One region of the Gloeothece verrucosa PCC 7822 genome, then DNA from elsewhere that is predicted to be linked to it. Evidence: predicted binding sites of a transcription regulator. Region 1 holds the regulator's gene; each other region holds the start of a gene.
The links. The regulator NtcA, encoded in region 1, controls nitrogen genes in cyanobacteria. The targets are predictions, from matches to a motif close to TTTGTANCNNNNGNTACAAA.

Region 1 (5,578 bases):
CTAATTGCCCTAATTTGCCATCTCCTACCACTAAAACCCGTTCATTAGGAGTAATAGACAATTGTTCTTGAATTTCCAACGCCGCCGCCACCGGTTCTGTAAAAGTTGCCGCATCAGTGGTGATCGAATCCGGGATAGGATGAAGATTAGTAACTGGTAGAGTCAGATAATCCGCAAAAGCCCCATGACGGTTAACAATACCCAAAACCGTGCGATTTTCACAGTGAGTCGGTTGTCCTGTGCGGCAAAAACGACAATAACCGCAACTGGCGTTAATTTCTCCTACTACCCGTTTATTGATCAGATGTTCGGGTCCGTTTTCTACCAGTCCGACAAATTCATGGCCGAGAACACCTTTATAGGGATAATAACCTCTGAGTAATTCTAGATCAGTATTACAAATTCCTGCCCGTAAAACTCGTACACAAACCTCACCAGATGGAGGAGAAGGAGTTGGGATATCGGTACGCAGGTGAAGTTGTTGGTTTTCTAGCCAAAGTCCTTTCATATAATTTTCTTTATTATTAGGGTGTTTTATTTAAATAGCGTTCTATCAATAAGATAGCCACCAGGTCATCAATAGGACGAGGAGGAAGCCGCATTCCTTGAGGGATAAACCACTGTAACCCTTTGGGGGGATACATTTCCCAATAGCGATCACGGGCTTCTAGTGAGCTATTTCTCTCATCTACCATCACAATAGGAATAGACTCGGCTAATTCTGTTTCTAGTTTAGCCTTCCAAGTTTTAGAGGTGGTTTGGTTTCCCATGACTAATAATTCGATGGGATACTGTTGAAATAGGGTGTTTATGACCGAGATCGCGCCATCTGATTCTACTACCTCATGATAATAAATCTGACGGTCATTTCCCATAATCGCCACACCACATTTATCTCTACCGGGATCAAATCCTAAAATCATCGGAGCTACCTACTATTAACCAATGACTTAAGTGCTAAAAATCACTTTACCATCTCGGACGGCAACCAAGCGAAGTTTTAGCGGTCCGGCGGTATAGGTGGGTTCAGATGCAACTGCTTGAATTTCATCTAAAGGTTGTTCACTGCTGTTAACTTGTTGAATAAACTGAACCAATTTTGTTAAACTTCCATCTCCAATTTGAATGGTCCCTAAAATGCCTTGTCTCCTGGCTCTAAATTGAGCGGCTGATAAGAGAATATCTAATCTTTTTTGAATTTCTTCTTCGGTCAAATTTCCTGAATCTATAGATACAGCCGCTATTTCTTGTTCTTCGTCAAAAATTTTTTGATTGGGAACCACATCAGCAAAGACTCTAATTTCTTGTTCTCCTAAAACATAATTGCCGGCTGAAATTATTCGGACCACATATTCTCCCCCATCTTTTAGGGTTTGAATTAATTGTTCCACTTGAGCTTTAGTAATTTTTACCAGTCTTTCATCTGTATTTTTACTTTCAGGTCGAGTGGCCATTATGGCGGTTCTATTTGCCTCTTGTAAAAGTTGATCGATCACTTTGATAATTGTATCAGACTCAGGTCGAGTTAAGCGAAATGCTCCTAAAGATAGAACTTGTCCTTTAAGAATTGCTATTTTTCTTTCCCGTAAGTCTTGATAATTTTGATAATATTGTTCTAAGACTTCTACTTCTCGTTTCAGAAAAGCCAACTGATTTTCTAATTCTCCTAATTTTTCTTCTCGACTTTTCAGATTTTCATCTTTTTGAGCGATGGCTTTATCTAAGAAAGAAATTTTACTATCACGTTGCTTAATTTGGTTTTGTAATTTATTTTTCGCTTTTTCTAATTGTTGAATCCGAGACTGATTTTCGGCAATAATTTGATCTTGTTGAGTTAATTGTTGATTTTGTTGGGCAAGTTTTTTATCTTGTTGAGCTAGGCTATTTTCTCGTTCAGTTAATTGTTGATCTTTTTCTTGTACTTGCTTTTGAATATTCTCAATGGTTTGGGTTAACTTTTGCCTTTGCTCCACCAGATCTTGACGTTCTTCTAATAGAGATTGAATATCCGAGCGTAAAATTGTTAATTGACTCGATACTTGATCAAATTGACTTCGAGATTTTTTAAAATCTTTATTTAGCTGAGAAAGACGTTTTTGAATTGATGTCTGTTTAGTTTGAGCGATATTTAATTCTTTTTCTATAGAGGTTTTCTCTTCTTTAACGGTTTGTAAATTGGTTTCAAGTTTTTTAATGGCATCTCGACGTTCATTGAGCAATTTATCCAGGTCAAAAACGCCTTGACGTAGAGACTTACTTAAACTAAATAACAACGCCAAGGTTGAACCTGCAATGGCTATCCCTGTTACAATAGTAACAAGCACTGCTGTCTGACGAGGACGCAGATTAAATAATCTCAGCTTTTTTTTGCCGATCTTGCTTCCTATGCGATCTCCTAATGCAGCGATTAACCCTCCTAAAATCAGGATTGCTGTAATTAGGATAAAGGCGCTAGTCATGATTGTAACTGCTCTTGGATAGAGTTAAGTAAACTGTTGACTCAGAGCGACGGGATTATGAACAGTAATTTTTTTCTTATGGATTGAAATCATGCCTTCTTGTCGCAAATCTCCTAATAGACGAGTAACAGTGACTCGGGTAGAGCCAATGGCTTCTGCGATCGCCTGGTGAGATAGCTTTAAATCAATTCGAATGCCATCTGGTGTAGGGACACCAAAATCTCGACACAGAATTAATAAGAAACTCACCAACCGAGAACCCATATCTCGGTGAGCTAAGGTTTCAATCATCATCTCGGTTTGTAAAATCCGTGACGACAATCCCTGTAACATTAACATCGATAATTCAGGATTATTTTTGAGGGCTAACTCTACCTGATCAATCGGTGCTGAAAGTAATTCTACAGGGGTAAAGGCCACAGAATGATAAAACCGGTCTGAGCGTTCTCCTGTTATGAGAGATAGTACCCCAAATACGCTATTTTCGCGCAACAAGGCTACTGTGATTTCTTCTCCGGCTTCATAAACTCGCGAGAGTTTAACAGCCCCCTTGAGCAGAAAGTAAACTCTCTCTGCCGGATCACCCGGGAAGAAAATGGTTTTTCCTCTCTCATAGGATTCTACGACAGGGGGATAGTTACCGCCACCGATGCGACGAAAGACTGCAGCTAAAGGTTTATCTTGAGTCAGGGATAGATCCATCACACTTAACACAGAGAGGAAAATAAAAGGTTCTTTGAGACTTAATCGAGTCTTAAATTAATAAATATTAAACACACTTCCTAGCCAACTGGCAAAATTTTTAGGGACTTTTTGTTTAACAATGGTTTTATGGGGGGTGTGAGTCTCGATGAAGGCATACATTCAAAGATTATAACCATCCCTTTTGACGCTCTCAACTTACGGCCAAGAAATTTTACCCTTTGAACCACTATGTTAGATTTAAACGGAAAGAACGCGCTTGTTACAGGCATTGCCAATAATCGTTCCATCGCTTGGGGGATTGCCCAGCAGTTACACAAAGCCGGAGCCAATCTTGGTATAACCTTTTTACCAGATGATAAAGGACGTTTTGAAAAAAAGGTGCGAGAGTTAGTAGAACCCCTCAATCCTAGCATATTTGTGCCTTGTGACGTACAGAATCAAGAACAGATTGAGGCAACTTTTGCAACCCTCGCTGATCAATGGGGAAAGCTTGACATTTTGATCCATTGTTTGGCTTTTGCCGATAAGGAGGGTTTAACCGGAGATTTTAGTGCTATTTCTCGGGAGGCTTTCCAGCAATCTTTAGAAATTAGTACCTATTCTCTAACCCGTTTGGCTAAATACGCTAAACCTTTGATGACAGAAGGCGGCAGTATTGTCACTCTCACTTATTTAGGGGGAGTGAAAGTCATTCCTAATTATAATTTGATGGGCATTGCTAAGGCCGGTTTAGATATGAGTGTTCGTTATTTGGCGGCTGAGTTAGGACCTCATAACATTCGCGTCAATGGGATTTCTGCCGGACCGATCCGGACTCTGGCTTCTTCTGCGGTGGGCGGTATTTTAGATATGATTCATCATGTAGAAAAAACTGCCCCTTTAAGACGTACTGTCACTCAGACAGAAGTGGGAAATACGGCGGCTTTTTTGTGTAGTGATTTATCGAGTGGCATTACTGGACAAATTATCTACGTGGATGCTGGTTACGAAATCATGGGAATGTAATTTTTTTAGTCATTAGTCTTTAGTCCTTGGTCATTAGTCTTTAGTCTTGAATTTTATTCTCAATTACTGAGCTTTAATCCCTCATTAATGATAGCTAGACGACTTTGACTGATGACTAACCACTAATGACTAATAACTAATAACTAATAATTAATGACCAATGACTAATAACTAATAACTGAGGAATTGTTTATGCTGTCAAATCCATTAGTAATCACTTTGCCTCCTTCTATTAAACTTGATGATGATCAGTTGTTTGAGTTGTGTGATATCAATGATCATTTAGTTATTCAACGAGATACAAAAACCGGAGATTTATTAATTATGACCCCAGCCGGAGGAGACACCAGTAATCGGAATTTAAGTTTAAGTGCCCAACTTTATAATTGGACAGAAAAAGATGGGACTGGAATGGCTTTTGATTCTAGTGGCGGATTTCGCATCAAAGGAGCCTCTAGGGACCCCATGAATCCTGATGCCGCTTGGCTCACTTTAGACCGTTGGAATAGTTTAACTCCCGAAGAAAAAATCAAGTTCCCGCCTCTGTGTCCGGATTTTGTTGTAGAATTACGTTCTCCTAGTGATTCGGTTGTTTCTTTACAACGAAAAATGCAAGAGTGGATTTTTTTAGGAGTAAAATTAGGCTGGTTAATTGACCGGAAAAATCGCCAGGTTTATATTTACCGTAGCGATAAAACCGAGGAATGTTTAGATAATCCTACTTCGCTCACCGGAGAGCCTCTACTGGTAGGTTTTGTCTTAGATATGAATAAAATTTGGTAAGGATAAGCTACTCAATAAACGGCTAAGACTAATAAAAATTTATGGCAATTAGGCTCTTATTTTTCCATTCTGATGACTCTTCCTTGGCTGTCGGTTCGATAAACCCAAGTTTGATTTTTATAAGACATTACCACTCGCCACCCCTCAACCAACGCTTGAGTACAAATTTCATCGGAAGCCGCTAGTCCTAAACAGCCATTGGGCCAAGTTTGTCGCGTTGCGGATTTAAGTTTTAACTTGTCAGTGGCAATATTGGTACGCCGCGCTAAATCCTGACGAACACTATTAACCACTACAGGCGGAATTTTACTGTCTCCTTGTTGGGCGATGATCATAGCTGACTCCGTATCAGGAAACCGCACAGTAACAGCGATGGCGGCTGAATTTGTTCCCAAGCATAACAGACTGACTAAAACCACGATAGATAGACATGATAGCGTCTGAATAACTTTCTGGGAGTCACAAGTAGGGACTATTAAATCTTTTATTAGTGATGCCATGTTAAATTCGCCTCCTTTTTGGGAACTCTGAGTATAGCACTACAATTTTGGTCAAAGTGTGAAATATGTCCTCTCAATGGTTGTTCGTCAATCCCGTTTTAGCACAAACTTCTACCGAATTAGCGA
Region 2 (5,578 bases), 880 kb from region 1:
TAGGATAGCTATAGATATTATTTTAGTCGATGATTGAACATCAAGTACCGGATTAAGGGATCGCGGCTCGAATTTCCTCTCGTTTTTTAGCGACTTTCCCACTGCTTAAGAGTTCCCGGGCGGTTTCCAAACCGATAGATAAATCAGCACAAACCCCATAACGCCACAAATAAAAACCTCCATTCCAAACCGCCGCCTGCTCTAGTCTAGAAGGTTTACCTTCGATAAGTGCCTCCATCTGAGACAATAATTCAGAAATCGAACCTAGAGGCATTTCCTTATCATCAATACCATATTCATGAGGATGAAGTTTCAGATATTCAAACCCATTGGGAGCATTAACAGAAGAAGCGGCGACAATGGTGGTTTGAGACAAACGAAGATCACAACTTCCTTCTAACCCTTTGACGAAAGTAAAAGGAATGGTTAATTCCCGTAACTTTAAGGTTTCTCGAAATAAAACTTCTGTAGGGGGATGAACATAACCCGTGACTAAGTGCATCTTCCCCTGGTAGGGCGACCAAATTAATTCTAGAGTAGCCAGAGGAGGACGTTTACCGATTTGATCTCGATAGGGGGTTAACCCATCTGCATTAGGAAAATGTTTGGGTAAATAAACAAAACCTAAACCGCTATTTTTGAGCAGTTCTTGCACTTGTTCTAAAGATAATTGAGCAAAATCTAACCCCAACCCTTGCCACAATTGGATTAAGGGAACACCATATTTAGTTGGCATTGTGTCTCCCCCGTGCATAATGACACCGACACCGGCACAAGTCAGGATGAGTGCTGTTAGAGGAGAAATGGGCGCTGTGCGGCTACGTCCATCATAGGGGATACCAAAAACCATCACGGTTTTTTCTTGTTCATTCTCAGGGTAAAGTTTTGGCCCGAGTTCGTCATAAGCATCCAGCATTCCCGCCAACTCTTGAGGGGCAATGCGCTTAATGCGATGAGCAATCATAAATGCACCAATTTGAGCCGCCGTCGCTTCTCCAAGCAACATCATTTTTGTTGCCATAGCGGCTTCTGTACGGGTTAAATCTTCTTTGGTGTGCTGTCCACTGCCAACTTTTTTGAGTAACTCTCGAAATTGACTGCTCATCTTACCCTACACAATGACTAACCCTTAAAAAGTAACATTTAAAGGTGCTAGGTCAAACAATATCTTAGGGCAGAGATCGCGTGTATTCTCACACTTTGATCAGCATCTTCTTTGAGTTTATCTAAAGCTAACAGGGCGGTTTTTGCGCCGAGTTGTCCCCAGGCATAAGCTAAGGCCCGTTTGATGGGAGGTTGATGAATCATGGGGTGTCTCGAGTGGAAAAATTTTAAGAGAATGTCGGCGGCTTGGGCTTTGAGTTCGCCGTTTTCTACTCTGCCTAAAATGCGGATAATCTCTAAAATACTTTCCGGCACCACATAAGTCAAAGCCTGTTGTAAATATTGCAAACTCGCTGGGGTTTCCATCCAGCCTAGGGCTTGAATAATCGTCGTTTGTAGAAAAATGGGGGTAGCAGGGGCTTTCAGCACTTCAAATAAAGCACTAGCCGCTTCGGCTGTTGCTAGTCTGCCCAAGGCAAGAGCCGCCTGTTGAGACACTTCCAGATTAAGATCATAGAGCCGGGGTTGAAGATGGGTCAATAAGTTTAATTCTAGAGCTTGGTCTGTTCTAATGCCTAACCCGGTGACGGCTTCTTTTCTAACAATAGCGGCATAATCATTTAAGGCTTCGATTAAAACAGGAGCAATCCGGGGGTCTTGATAACTGCTGAGGGCTTCAATGGCTGTAGCGCGTACAGCGACTTCTTCATCTTTGACTACTGTTAATAAGGGGGTTATCACTGCCGGATGGCGAATTTGGGCTAAGGCCAAGGTAGCCAAACGACGAGACTCGCGTTGAGTGAGCAAGTCTGAAAGCACATTGATCGAGGCCGTTCCTAAATTGGCTAAGGCACTGGCTGCGATCGCCGCTAAATCTTCATCTTCTGTGGTTTGCAGCAAATTGACTAAGGTGGCGATCACCTCTGGATGATTAAACTCGCCTAAAATTCGTCCGGCAAACCATCTTTGTTCTAAATCGGCATCTTCATCATTCAAAATTTGCATCAAGGGCGCTATGGCTTTATCTCCCAATCTAGGAAACAGTTTTGCCACTTCCCAACGGTTTTGAAACGCGCCACCGGTGAGAATCTCGATGGCCATTGAAAGGGCTTGCTCTGTTTCTATGCTATTTTCTGGCAATAATTGTTGTAAATACTGGTTAGCAAGGCACCAATTTTCCTGTTCTGTTGCTGTAATTATTTCTTGGAGGGTTTGGGTGAGCATACTTGACTTGAATTAATTATAAGAGATTAAGCTAGGATCAATTCTTTGAGGCATACAACCCGTTAAAATTTGATGTAAGTTAACGACTGAGCCGATAACAGCGATGGCCGGGGCTTCAAATCCGAGCCTTTCTACCTGTTCATTTATGGTGCTTAATTTTCCGATCAGTAGCTGTTGCTCGGGACGGGTTCCCCAACGAATTAGAGCAATAGGAGTTTCTTGGGATAGTCCGGCACCGATTAGTTGGGGGATAATTTGGGCTAAATTATGGACTCCCATATAAATGATAATCGTTTCTGATCCTTTTGCGATCGCTTTCCAGTCAATTTTGGGGCGATATTTTCCTACGGCTTCATGGCCGGTCACAAAAGTTACTGAAGAACTGTAATCTCGATGAGTTAAGGGAATTCCTACATAAGCCGGGGCGGCAATTCCGGAGGTGATGCCGGGGACAATTTCTACAGGCACACCTGCCTCGATCAGGTCTTGCATTTCTTCCCCACCCCGTCCAAAGATAAAGGGATCACCGCCTTTGAGTCTGACGACAATGGCATTTGTTTGGGCTTTTTCTCTCAATAAATTTGTTGTTTCTGTTTGGACTAAAGAATGACGACCTCGACGTTTTCCGGCATCAATTTTTTCGGCATTAGGATTAATCATTGCCAGGATTTCGGGACTGACTAAAGCATCATAAATCACGACATCCGCCATTTCTATTAAGGTTTTTCCTTTTAAGGTTAATAGCCCTGGGTCTCCTGGCCCTGCACCCACTAAATAAACTTTTCCTAAACATTTACATTGATTCATCATCAGGCACGAAAAAATTCCTTTCTTTTAGCTTAAAAATTTTTTGAAACTGTTTAGTAATTTTAACTACAGAAAGCGTTTTTTAATGTGATTTTTCCATGAAAATTATGCAGTTTTTGGATTTTACTCAATTTATGCAAAATACGCATTATATAAATGCTTATTTATCAAGCCGACCCAAATTTGGTAACAAAGTACACAAAGTAAGCCGTGTTTTCTCCGTAAGTTACGAAGTAATACGAAATTTTTACATTCTGGTTTCAGGCAGTTAAATCGGAGCAACCTTGAGGATAAACGCCATGACCGTCGCCCTTGACCCAACAATAAAATTAAATAAGATTGAGAAAGCTAAAGCACAAAAAGATGGATTAGCCGTTAAAGACGAGATAGAAAACTTTGCCAAAATTGGCTGGGAAGCGGTTGACAAAACCGATCTAGAAATGCGCCTGAAATGGTTAGGAATTTTTTATCGTCCCGTAACCCCAGGTAAGTTTATGCTTAGGTTACGGACTCCTAACGGCGAACTCAACAGTGCAAAAATGCGGGTGTTAGCTGAAATTGTGCAGCGCTACGGCGAAGATGGCAGTGCTGACATTACCACTCGTCAAAATATTCAACTTAGAGGAGTCCGTCTTGAAGATATCCCCGAGATTTTTCGTAAACTAGAAACGGTGGGTATTACGGCGGTACAATCCGGTATGGATAATGTCCGTAATATTACGGGTTCACCCGTAGCCGGAATAGATGCGGATGAGTTAATCGATACCCGAGAATTAGGCAAAAAAATCGAGGATATGATTACTAATAGCGGTGAAGGCAATTATGCTTTTACTAATCTACCGCGTAAGTTTAATATTGCCCTAGAAGGTGGACGAGATAACTCGATTCATGCAGAAATTAATGATGTTGCCTTTGTACCCGCCTACAAAAATGGAGAATTAGGTTTTAATGTGTTAGTCGGCGGGTATTTATCTGCTCAACGTTGTGCAGAAGCAATTCCAATGGATGTTTGGGTAGCGGCTAATGATGATGTGGTAGAATTATGTCGCGCTATCCTAACGGTTTATACAGAAAATGGATTAAGCGAAGGATTACGAGCAAATCGACAAAAAGCCCGCTTAATGTGGTTAATTGATCAGTGGGGCACTGAAAAATTCCGCAGCGAAGTGGAAAAAGAATTCGGTCAACCCTTGGCAAGAGCCGCCGCCGCCGATGAAATCACTGAAGATAAAAAAGACTATATCGGTGTTTATCCGCAAAAACAAGCCGGTTATCATTATGTCGGTTTACACGTTCCTGTAGGTCGTCTCGATGCAGAAACCATGTTTGAGATGGCAAGACTAGCTGATGTCTATGGTAATGGAGAAATTCGCGCCACTGTCGAACAAAATTTTATTATTCCTTACATCAAGACTGAAAATCTAGAAACCTTTTTAGCAGAACCTTTATTACAACGTTTTCCCATTAATCCTACTCCCTTAATGCGCTCACTGATTTCTTGTACAGGAAGCCATTACTGTAACTTTGCCCTGATTGAAACCAAGCAACGAGGGGTAAAATTAGCTCAAGAACTCGATTCTGAGCTAGAAATTCCGCAACGGGTTCGCATTCACTGGACAGGTTGCCCTAATTCCTGCGGACAGGTACAAGCCGGAGATATTGGTTTAATGGGGACAAAAGCCCGCAAAGATGGTAAAACTGTCGAAGGCGTTGACCTCTACATGGGCGGTAAAGTGGGTAAAGATGCTAAACTAGGTACTCTCATCCAAAAAGGCATCCCCTGTGAAGACCTCAAACCCATGCTCAAAAAATTACTCATTGAACAATTTGGAGCCAAACCAAAAGAAAGTACCCCATAGAGATTAGGGAGTAGGGAGTGACCAAGCCCCGTTGGGGCGGGTCTAGGGGAATGGGTGTGGGGAAAAAGCCGCCCCAACAGCCAGTGGGTTACAAGCCCCGTTTTTTAAGACGATTGCTAGGGGAGGGGTACAAGCCCCGAGATGATGCCTTCCCCCGACACCCGACACCCGACACCCTGTTATTGACTCGACTTCATAATATCTTCAAATTTTTGCTTTATTTTGGAGATAGCACCTAAGCCTGAAGTCATTATGAACAGTATTGTTTTATCTCCAGTTCATACTGGAGTCCAGATGTTTGCAGAAGTTGAAGACTTGACAGCTAGAAAACTCTTAATGGTTGACGATGATCTAGCTATCTGCGAAGTAGTTAAAGGCGCTTTAGAAGACCTTGCCGGTTGGGAAGTGATGACGATTAATTCTCCTCAACAGGGATTAGTGGAAGTGGTGAGGCAACAAATCGATGCACTGATACTAGACCTGAGAATGCCTCAGATAGATGGGCTGGCGTTTTTACGAGAACTTAAACAAAATCCGAATAATCCCTCTATCCCTGTGATCTTATTAACGGCTGAAACGGGATT
Region 3 (5,578 bases), 2.7 Mb from region 1:
ATCCTTTAGAATGAAAAGCAGCGAACCTTGCTCTCGTATCAGGGGTATTAAATTTCCAATCTGTATAAAGGCGTTTGGCGGAGGGTTTTTCTGCTGGATTTTTAAATAAAGAGGTAAAAAGTTTTTCTTCTTTTTGATCGATTACTGGGTTTTCTTCTTCTGGACAAGGCCACTGTAAAGGGCCTTCTTGTTGTAGCCTTTCGTAATTAATTCCCGTCATATCACAGGGACGGTTACGGGTTGCTTGAATAAACTCTCGATGAACATCTGCTGAGGTTTCAAACTGAAACTGTTCTGTAAACCCTAAACGTCGTCCCACTTCGGCAAAAATTTCCCAATCGGCTTTTGCTTCCCCTGGACGAGGACGAAACTGAGGACACAGAGTCACCATTCTTTCAGAATTGGTCATGGTGCCCGTTTTTTCACTCCACTGGGCCGCCGGTAAGATAATATGGGCATAAGCTGCGGTTTCTGTGGGGTAATAAGCGTCTTGATAGACTGTTAAAGGAGATTTTAACAGAGCGGCTTTCGTGCGTTCTAGATCGGGCATACTCACAGCCGGATTAGTGGCGGCAATCCATAATAATCCTACCTCTCCGGTTTCTAATCCTGTGATCATACTCCAGCAATCCCGGCCCGGTTCCGGCGAAATTTGCCCCGGTTTGAGTCCCCATAATTGCTCTAATTCGGCTCGATGTTGGGGATTTTTCACCACACGGTATCCGGGGAGAATATGCGATAAGCCGCCGGCTTCTCGTCCTCCCATAGCGTTAGGTTGTCCGGTTAAAGAAAAAGGTCCGGCCCCGGGTTTACCGATATTAGCGGTCATCAGATGTAAATTAATAATGGTGCGGACTTTTGCCGTTCCTTCAGAAGACTGATTGACCCCCATAGACCATAAGGATAACACCCGTTCTGAGTCGGCCCAATAGCGGGCGGCTTGTTCTAGGTCTTCGATAGGGATATTACAGCTTTGGGCGACGATTTCGGGGGAATAATGGCGGATGATTTGTGCATATTCAGCAAAACCTTGGGTACATTCATCAATAAAGTAAGTGTCAATTTTGCCCCAACGCATTAATAGATGGGCTATACCGTTGAGTAAGTCTATATCTGTGCCGGGTTTAATGGCTAAGTGGAGGTCTGCCGCCTCGGCGGTTTTGGTGGTACGAGGATCGACGACAATTAATTTAGCTTTACGGTCTTTTTTGAGGTGTTTGTGAAGGCGGTTAAAGACGATGGGATGGCATTCTGCCGCGTTGGTTCCAATTAAAAAGGCACAATCGGTTAAATCTAGGTCATCATAGCAGCATGGCGGACCATCAGAACCAAAGCTTTGTATATATCCGGCCACTGCTGAGGACATACAGAGGCGGGAGTTGGCATCAAAATTGTTGGTTCCTAAACAGCCTTTGAGGAGTTTTTGGGCAATATAATAATCTTCGGTTTGAAATTGACCCGATCCATACATACAAATACCATCGGGTCCGTCAGTAGCGATGACAGTTTTAATACGATGGACAATGCGATCAAGTGCTTCATCCCAACTGACTTGACGAAATGATTCGCCGAGAGAGTCTCGCATCATCGGATATTTGAGGCGATCTTTATCCACTGCTTCGCTGACGGTTGCTCCTTTAACGCACACCATTCCTTTACTGGAGGGGTGAGCGCGATCGGCGGTAACTTTCCAAATGGGGTTTCCTTGACTATCTCGATGGGTAGCACGGCCGGCGGATGCTGGTGGCGAGACTTCTAAACCGCAACCTACGCCACAATAAGGACAAAGGGTTTTTACTGAGTCAGTCATTATGATTCTGCTTGAGATCAGTGATTGGAGTATCTGCTTTTGGCATTACCTGATCTTGATGGTCTTAATATTTCTTCAACTAAACTGTAACTTTTCATACCAATTTAGTCAGCGTTTACTGTTTTAGAATGCTTTTTATGCAGGTAACGCATTTCATTAGCTGTGATCACAAAGTCCCCCTCTGGATAAGTAGGGGCGCTCCGCTTGCGCCCTGGGGAATGTGTGGGGAGAGTGTGGGGAGAGGGGGGAGAATCTATAAAATTAGGAAAAGTTTATGTCTTCATAAATAAGAGATATAGGACAGGAAAAGTTAATACTATTTAGGTTAATTTCGTCATTTTCTTGATAGGGGTGAAGCTCCCAAAAGCCTTTGTCATTGAGCCGAAAGCATTCTACATTGATTTTTTCTGCATCAATGAGAACATATTCTTGTAAAGTGTCAATTTGACGATAAAATTTAAATTGATCACCTCGGTCAAAGGCTTCCGTACTCGGGGATAAAACTTCTATAATTAAACAGGGATGATAAACAATTAAGCGTTCTTTTTTATCCCGTTCATCACAAGTTACCATCACATCTGGATAAAAAAAGGGGCCTTTTTCGGAAATCCCTACTTTTACATCGACCATTTGAACTTTACACCCTTTACCTCGCAAATGAGATTTTAAAGCGCTAGTTATGTTAATGGCGATATCGTTATGAAAAATTGTTCCCCCTGTCATGGCGTATATTTCGCCGTTAATATATTCGTGTTTGACGGGTTGTTGTGCTTCCCAGTCGAGATATTCTTGAGGGGATAAATTAGGGAGTTTAGGGGTAGCTATCATGGATTTAATTAACAAGAGAAAGTGTGAAAATTTCTCTAAAAATTTATTGTTGTAAACTGCGCTGGAGTTCTTGAACTATCTCCTGTGATAAACCTGTATAACGCCTAACTTGTTCTATACTGATTCCATCTCGCAGTAAATTTAACGCGACTTCTTTAATTCCTTGTAGTCTTCCTAGTAGAAGTTCCTGCACGAATTCTTCTGATAAACCCGAACAAGCTACAACTTGTTCTACACTCATTCCGCTTTGAAGTAAATTTAAAGCGATTTCTTGTTTTGCCTGTTGTAATCCTTCTTGTCTTCCTTCTTGTAATCCTTGTTCTCGTGCTTCTTTGACGATTTCTTGATAGATAACGGATTCTTGCATAATGTCTCGCCTCAAAACTTGTTGAATGATCTCTTTATTCAATACTAACCCTGCTAGAATTGATGTTGCTGCTGATAAATTGGATCTTACTCGCCGTTGGGGGAGAGTATCTATTATTCTAGCGACTTCCCGTAATACCTCGGTTTTTTGCTCGGTTTGACTTAGCACAGCAAAAGATAGTAATCCTGGCGTATTTAAAAACAATTCTGTTGGTTGTTCCCAAAGACGAATAACCTCAAATTCATGATGCAATTTATCAGCAGAAAAAGTGTTTTGATACACTAATTCTGAGTTACTCTTTTTGAGATAAATAACCACTTGCCGCATCGCTTTTTGAGGATAGCGACGGTAAACCCGGAGACGATAATCTGCCATCCTAAAGGGAATATCCGGGTCGGGTTGGGTTTGAAATTCGACTTGTAGAACAATATTTGATGATTGTTTTAAAATTAAAGAATCAGAGCGAATTGGTTCTAGGGAAAGTTCTTTAGGACTTAATTCTGTTAAAAGAATCGGCTCACCTAATAACCAAGTCGCTAACTCCGTTGAAAATTCTTCCGCTATAAATTTACAAACATTATCATACATTTATGATAATTTTAAATGAAAAAATGGGAATGATTTACAGTTCTAAAATGGGATAATCTGACTCTCGTTCAAAACGTGTCATATTGGTAAATTTTCTTAATTGAACTTGTTTGATGCTTAAAATTTGAGGGTCATTTTCTAACCACTGATCATTAAATTTAGAGAGAAGATTAGCAAGATTATCGCGGTCAAGATTTTCGGGAATCTCACCGAAATAGCCTAGGGTAATATGAGCCGTAAAATAATATTGTTGCTCAATGCCTAAACCCATTAAGCCTGAATTTTGATAAATTGACCGTCTTAGTTCGGCAATTTGTTCATAGACGGATTCATCTTTTGGTGCTAACCCAACCACTAAGGAACGGGGATATATTAGCAGTCCTAAGATTTGCCATTGGAGGGAGCCGCCTGTAACAGCAGACTCTTGATATTTTTCAAAGCTTTCCTGAATACAGGCTTTTAATTGCTGATCAAAATTGGGATTATTTTGAGCCGCATCTTTATAGGCTCCATCCCAGATTAAATCAGCCACCGTAAAGTGATAACTTTCTATAGGAGTGGGTACAATTAACCCAGGCTCCACTTGATTAACTAACTGTTTTTGAAAGGCTTCCAGATTTTGGTAAAAGTCTGTATTATCGGGATCTTCGAGTCCCGGAGGAGTGATAATACTATATCCTTCAAAGATAGCCGGTTCCCCTTCTATAAATTTAGGAGACTTTTGGATATTCTGGAGTTGGCTTTCATAGGTAGCGAGTAGCGTCATGGGTGCTACCCGATTAATATAGGTTTGGTAGGTTTCGTCCAATCTACTTTTCCCCGTTTGAAGACAATATATATTTTATCTTGCCAAGCGACCTGTAAGTTGGGAAATTATGCCTATTTATCTATTTTGGGGTGAAGATGATTTTGCTATCACTCAAGAGGTTGAACGCTTACGTCAAGATGTTCTTGACCCCAGTTGGATACAATTTAATTATGATAAGCTGGCCGGTGATGCGGCTGAAAATGTGATCGAAGGGTTAAATCAAGCCATGACTCCGGTGTTTGGGAGCGGGGGAAGGTTAGTCTGGTTGGTGGAAACAACGATTTTTGGGCAGTGTTCAGAGGGGTTATTATCGGAGTTACAGCGAACTTTGCCGCATATTCCGGAAGAGTCTCATCTTCTATTTACCTCCAGCAAGAAACCTGATAAACGCCTCAAGTCGACTAAGTTGGTAGAAGAATATGCTAAAGTTCAAGAGTTTGCTTTGATACCCCCTTGGAAAACTGAGGAAATTGTTCAAAGGGTTCAATCTGTTGCTCACAGTAAGGGGGTGAAATTAACGGCGGCGGCGGTGGATTTGTTGGCGGAGTCGGTGGGTAATAATACCAGGCAGTTGTGGAGTGAGTTAGATAAGTTATCGGTTTATGGACAGGGTAAACCCATCAATGAAAATGTGGTGGCGAGTTTGGTGAATGTTAATACTCAAAATAGTTTACAACTGGCGACGGCTATTCGTGAGGGAGACGCGGCTAAGGCGCTCTCTTTGGTGGCAGATTTAATTAGCCGCAATGAACCAGCTTTGAGAATTGTAGCAACTTTGGTGGGACAGTTTCGCACTTGGGCAATGGTTAAGTTGAAAATTGAGGCGGGGGAGAAGGATGAAAAGGCGATCGCAACGGCGGCGGAAGTAGGCAACCCGAAACGGATCTATTTTTTACGCAAGGAGGTGCAAGCTTTTAAGGGGAGTCAGTTGTTGGCGACTTTGCCTCTGTTGTTTGAGTTGGAGTTAAGTCTTAAACGGGGGGCTGATCCGTTGGCGGCTTTGCAAACTAAGGTGGTTGAGTTGTGTAGGCTTTTTTCGAAGGGTTGATGCCCTAAAACGCCCTCACCCTGAAGGGTGGGGCTATACGAACGAAGCCTGCCTACGCAGGCTTTAAGGGAAAAATGAAAGAATTCTGTAGGGTGTGTTAGGCGGCTACCATTTTTGATCATGAAAGAG
Region 4 (5,578 bases), 570 kb from region 1:
TTTGACAATTATGCCTTGTCAGTTTGGCTTTTTTGCCGCTCAAAATCCTGAAGATTTTCAGCCGGGTAAATTTCCCGTTTTTTTAGCTCATTGGCTAGATGATGCGGGAGAGTTTCCCTATGGTTTACCGATTTGTGAGCATTCTGGTGTAAAAATTTCTACGTTTTATGGATGGGAAACGGTAGATGATGTTAAGGCAGTTGATTATACTCCCTCGGATATTTGGATAGAAAAATTGAGAAAGTTTATTGCCCAATATATTCCGGGTGCTAATGGGGAATTGCTAGAAACTCGCCGATGCTTATATACGATGACTCCTGATAAGGATTTTATTATTGATTTTCTTCCTCAACACCATCATGTTTTAGTGGCGGCTGGTTTTTCGGGTCATGGCTTTAAGTTTACTACCTTAGTGGGCAGTATTTTAGCTGATTTGGCCATGAGAGGCACAACCGAACATGAGATTGGTTTGTTTAATCTTTCTCGGTTTTTATGATCGGTTTTTAATTAAGTATTTTTCCTATAAGTGAAATTGCTTTCTAAGGGAATTCTTAGACAAAAATCAGTATTTTATCGGAAGAAAATTAATATTTCAAAACGTTATTTTTATAATGAGCTAAGTGCAAAAAAAAACTCAATAGCCCAACTGTTAATAAGGCCTTTAGCATAAGAGGTGATTGACTATGTTTCAAACCTATAAAACTAATGCTGAAATTGGTAAAGAATATCGGAACTTAGATGTTAATGTTTATACTAATTTGCAAGGTGATACTTCTCTCAAGTGTTTTTATCTGAAAGATTTTACTCCGGATTTAACCTTGGGGTATAATGGCTGTGCGATCCTTTTAAATAAGGAGATGGAAGTTAAAAAGATTGTGCCGAATACGATTCAATTTTTAAATCATACCGTCTTGGGAGGTTGGGAAATTGTGGGATGGAAAAAAACAGGCCTCTTAATCGCTCCAGGACATTTATTGTATTTAAAAAAACAAGCCAATTTGCCTGCTGAGAAAAAAATCGGGAAAAGTTACCAATAAATCTCCTAAAAAAGCTTAAAGTTAACTTAATAGGCTCCTTTGCCAAACAGCACCAATCTGACTGTTTCTACTAAAATATCTAAATCTAAGTTGAGTGACCAGTTATCAATATAGTAAAGGTCCAGACGAGCCGCATCATTAAAGTCTTCAATATCAGAACGTCCTGAAATTTGCCAGAGACCAGTAATACCCGGTAGGACTTGATGACGAATGTGATGCCAAGGTTCAAAGCGTTCCACATCCCGTAGCGGTAAAGGACGAGGACCAACTAAACTCATTTGACCGATGACCACATTGAAGAGTTGAGGCAGTTCATCAATACTGGTGCGTCGTAAAAAATGGCCGATAGGTATAATACGAGGATCATGTTTGAGTTTAAACATAATCCCATCTTGAGTGATATTTTCTGCTTCTAATTGTTGCTGAAGTTGTGCGGCGTTAACTACCATTGTGCGAAATTTCCACATTTGAAAGATCTTACCCTGTAAGCCAATGCGTTCTTGGCGGAAAAATACCGGACCCGGATCACTCAGTTTAATGGCGATGGCAACTCCGAGCAAAAGAGGAGATAAGATAATCAAACCGAACAAAGCACCAAAAAAGTCTAGTATCCGCTTCATCCGATAATCTAATCCCAAAACAAAAGGGGTTTCTACTCTTAAGCTTGGGATTCCTGCCACAATTTCTGGTACTCCTCGACGATAGAGAATTTCTCGACTTGAGGGGAGCAGACGTAATCTAATACCGGCGCGGCGTAAATTCCAAAACAAGGTTGAGGCTAATGCTGTCTCTGGTATGCCTTCTGCTAAGACTTCTTCGGCACCTGAATGATAAATTGCCGTTAAGGTGGCAGAGGTGTTGGCTGTACAGGCTAAGGCGGCTCCCACCACTTTATAAGCAGAACGTCTTTCTAAAATTGCCGCTAATTTTTGTAAGCGTGAAGCAGGTGCTATGACAAAAACGGGAATTTCTGGCTGATTGCGCCGTTCAAATTGATTGACGATTAAGGTAATAAACAGCCGAAAACCCACCACGATGAATACACTGCTCAACCAAGCGGTAAAAAATAGGGACCTTGGTGGGTCTAGTTTAGGGTCATAAAAGTAAGCTATCACCAGCGACAATAAATAAACCGCACTGACTAATTTAGCCGCACGCACATAGTTTTGAGCCTTCTTAGAAGAACTGTAAAGGCCGCCATAAGCAAAAAAGACGAGGATAACACTCACTAACAGCCAAAACAAACTGGGCATTCCCCACCACTCCCACCAATTTAACTGAGGAGGTATCGGAGAGTAAAAGTGATTGAGGAAGTGGGCTATTTTCCAAGCGGCGGCTAAGGCCAATACGTCACTCGAGAGCAAGCATAAGCTGTAGTATCTTTGTTTTTGATCGTGGGTGAACCAATGAAACTGATCCGTAGCTCGAATATCTGATGCTATTCGTTTGCTTGTGGGTGAAGGTTTGTCCATTGCCGTCTTGACTCTGTGTCCTTCCTCAATTTTAGGCCGACCCTTTCTCATTGGAGACTACTGCACATTTTTCTTAAGACAGGAGCAATTAATTTTTGTTAACTTTGGCCATTCATTTCAAAAAAATGTAAAAATAGATACAGAATAAAATTTTAAGTTTGTCTAGCTATGGCTCTTAACTTCCAAGGAAAACTCGTTCAGACTAAGCATTATTGCTTAGGGAGGATTAGCCGTAAGAGGTCAAGGCCTATTTTCTTATCTTTTGGAAGTTAAGGGCAAATTTAAGCGGCTCAAACACATTTATAGCAAAATCTAGCCTTAAAACTGTTTATAGGAGCAAAAGTCAGATGAAACTAACCTATCGAGGTGTCAATTACGAACCTGAACCAGCAACTGTAGAATACTATCAAGGGGAAATTGGCGGTCAATATCGGGGACAAGATTGGCACTATCGCTATCCTAAACATATTCCTCAGCTTCGGCCAAAACTCTATAGACAGTATCGAGGAGTAAGTTATAGCACTCGTCCTGTTCCTTATGCAGAAAATCCTGTTCAAGAATCAACCACCGGGGGAAATTGTTGCCCACTAACCCATCAAAAGCCGCGCAGAGTTTATGTGGATCAAACCGCTTTGGTGCATTTAGATAATATTCGTCGAAATTTGGAACGCCGCCTAGCAGTAGCGAAAGCTAAGGGAGATGAAACCTTAATTAGTCTGTTGGAACAAGAATCTCAACAACTGGCTTTTAAAAATTAGGATTCATAGGAGTGATATTGACCCTAATCAGAGACTTATAATTAACCTCATAACTTATCTTTAGTGTAATAATTTTGTTTTCTATTAGTCTTTCTTCAAAAGGTAGCTTGCCCGTGCCGGAATTAACGGGATAAGCGGGAAAACAGGCAGCACTTAAACTCAATCTTAAACAGTCCCCTTGAGCAATTTTTATACAAGTTGCTTGCAGGGGAATTTTTAGGGGAAATTCTTCTGTTTCAATGCGTTTATATCCTTGAGTAAAGTTATAAACTCTGCCATCGGGATAAACTTCAGATAAAATGACACACAGATCAAAACTTGGAACATCGGCTGTACAATAAATTTCGGCGGCTATATCCCCGACAATGGTTAAATCTTGTTCTAGGGGGTCACTGGTATAGGTTAAGATATCAGTGCGGCAGTCGAGACTAGACCGTTCAAAAGGCCCCGCAGGTATAGCCGCATGACCGCCTAATGTGGGAACAGGTCGCCAAGGGTCATGAATGAGGATATCTTCTGCGCTAAAAGAAGGGGGAGATTCGCTTAATTTTCCGTCTGAATCTCGGATACTTGCTAATCCGTTACTGGTTAAATAAAAGGTTTTTTGAGCATGATTGGGATATTGATCAAAGTGCCGCCATTGGTTGCTGCCCATTTCAAATAAAGTAATCGGAGATTGAGCAAAGATGCCGGTGTCTTTTCCTTTGAGAAAATAATCAAACCATCGAATTTGTAAAAGATCAATGGAACTGGTTGCTTCTTTTCCATAATCTTTTGCCCCCACTTTTCGCCCCCAAGGTAAATGGGCCCAAGGGCCAATGATTAAATGTTGAGGATGTTGGGAACGGTTAGCCATGTCATGATAAAGGTTAAGTGTTCCTCGCAAATAGGGGTCAAACCAGCCGCCAATATGTAACATGGGTAAATCGACATTTTGCATCTTTTTTTTAGGGGATAGTTTTTGCCAGTAGTCATCGGCATAGGGATGATTTAACCAATCGTGATAAAATGAGTCGGCGGCTAATTGTTGAAAAATGGCCGGATTAGCAGTAAAAGGGTCAGATAAGGGTAAGTTGCGCGACAAAGAATATAACTGTTGAAAGGTTTTTTCATCTCCTCGAAGACGGGCGGTTTCGGCAGAGAGTTGAATGGCCCAAGCGAGGTTAATTTGTAAACAAAATGCACCGTTTTCATAAGCCCACTCACTATATAAATCATAAGCAATCATTGAGGGGCAAATGGTTTTTAAGGCTTCGGGTTGGCTAAGGGCGGCATAAAGTTGAGTCATTCCTTGATAGGAAAATCCATACATTCCTATGTGTCCGGTGCTTTTAGGAAGTTCTGAAGCCCAATTAATCGTATCAATTCCGTCTTCTATTTCATGGGCAAATAATTTAAATTCTCCCTCAGATGTACCTCTTCCTCTGACATCTTGAATGATGACAATATAGCCATGAGAAGCATACCAAATCGGGTGAGCATAGACAACGGTAGAGGCGATTTTTCTGCCGTAGGGTTGGCGCATTAACAGGATCGGAAATTTTTCCGAACTATCAGGATAATAAATATCAGCATCGAGTCTAATCCCATCACGGGTTAGCATTGAGGTAGATTCTTGAATCACTCGAAACATAAGCACCAGTAACAATTGACTCTCAATTTGTATCCAACTGTATTTCAGGATATATATAGACAGCAAAAAACAAGCGGGCAGCGAGAATCGAACTCGCATCAATAGCTTGGAAGGCAACTCAAAACCCTTATAGGGCAAGCTTTTGGGCGAGTTCATTCTTTTATTGTATCCAAGATATCGCAGTAATTGTATCCAACCCGATATGATCACATCATTGATCTATCAGCCTAAATTTATGTTGACCAATCACGAAAAAGCTAAAAACAAATCAGTCATCGTTCAATCTAATAGGGGCTGGCTACGGCTACAGCTTCCCCGCTTAGTAGCTAGGCAAATGGGCAAAGAGCGAGCTTTTATTTATTTGGGGCTGGCTGATACCCCCGAGAATCGTCAACGAGCCGAAATTAAAGCCAAGCTGATCCAAGACGATATTCTTCATGAAGAGTTTGATTTCTCTCTGGAAAAGTACAAGCCGTCCTCTCATCCTAAGCTCCATCTGACGGTTGTACAGTCTATCAATAAAAAAGAACTGTCAACCATTAAGCTTTTTGAAAAATATCTAGAATTCAAACAATCTACTCTTAAGGAATCAAGCCTTCACTACCTACGGACAAGTATTTATAACTATCTTGAAAAATGCCCTTGTAAATCTTTAGACAAGCCCCTAGATATCAGAGC

Region 2: a site for NtcA is predicted at 3,319-3,338, ahead of CYAN7822_RS17455 (ferredoxin--nitrite reductase). Genes of this name have one in related genera too.
Region 3: a site for NtcA is predicted at 1,894-1,913, ahead of CYAN7822_RS06305 (molybdopterin oxidoreductase family protein). Genes of this name have one in related genera too.
Region 4: a site for NtcA is predicted at 2,634-2,653, ahead of pirA (arginine synthesis PII-interacting regulator PirA). Genes of this name have one in related genera too.

Annotation. Positions count from the first base shown of each region.
Region 1 is NC_014501.1:4,830,169-4,835,746, forward strand. It holds gene CYAN7822_RS21500 (MDR/zinc-dependent alcohol dehydrogenase-like family protein) at 1-508, opposite strand, end outside; gene CYAN7822_RS21505 (pre-16S rRNA-processing nuclease YqgF) at 525-923, opposite strand; gene CYAN7822_RS21510 (DUF3084 domain-containing protein) at 951-2,459, opposite strand; gene ntcA (global nitrogen regulator NtcA) at 2,484-3,161, opposite strand; gene fabI (enoyl-ACP reductase FabI) at 3,393-4,169, shown strand; gene CYAN7822_RS21525 (Uma2 family endonuclease) at 4,362-4,952, shown strand; gene CYAN7822_RS38705 (hypothetical protein) at 5,009-5,452, opposite strand; gene CYAN7822_RS21535 (hypothetical protein) at 5,518-5,578, shown strand, end outside.
Region 2 is NC_014501.1:3,947,112-3,952,689, forward strand. It holds gene CYAN7822_RS17440 (anthranilate phosphoribosyltransferase family protein) at 53-1,105, opposite strand; gene CYAN7822_RS17445 (HEAT repeat domain-containing protein) at 1,153-2,328, opposite strand; gene cobA (uroporphyrinogen-III C-methyltransferase) at 2,341-3,135, opposite strand; gene CYAN7822_RS17455 (ferredoxin--nitrite reductase) at 3,435-4,994, shown strand; gene CYAN7822_RS17460 (response regulator) at 5,247-5,578, shown strand, end outside.
Region 3 is NC_014501.1:1,404,902-1,410,479, reverse strand. It holds gene CYAN7822_RS06305 (molybdopterin oxidoreductase family protein) at 1-1,810, opposite strand, end outside; gene CYAN7822_RS06300 (Uma2 family endonuclease) at 2,072-2,638, opposite strand; gene CYAN7822_RS06295 (Rpn family recombination-promoting nuclease/putative transposase) at 2,682-3,593, opposite strand; gene CYAN7822_RS06290 (hypothetical protein) at 3,628-4,401, opposite strand; gene holA (DNA polymerase III subunit delta) at 4,469-5,449, shown strand.
Region 4 is NC_014501.1:4,261,414-4,266,991, reverse strand. It holds gene solA (N-methyl-L-tryptophan oxidase) at 1-496, shown strand, start outside; gene CYAN7822_RS18885 (hypothetical protein) at 684-1,037, shown strand; gene CYAN7822_RS18880 (sugar transferase) at 1,064-2,509, opposite strand; gene pirA (arginine synthesis PII-interacting regulator PirA) at 2,857-3,267, shown strand; gene CYAN7822_RS18870 (CocE/NonD family hydrolase) at 3,257-4,900, opposite strand; gene CYAN7822_RS18865 (Arm DNA-binding domain-containing protein) at 5,136-5,578, shown strand, end outside.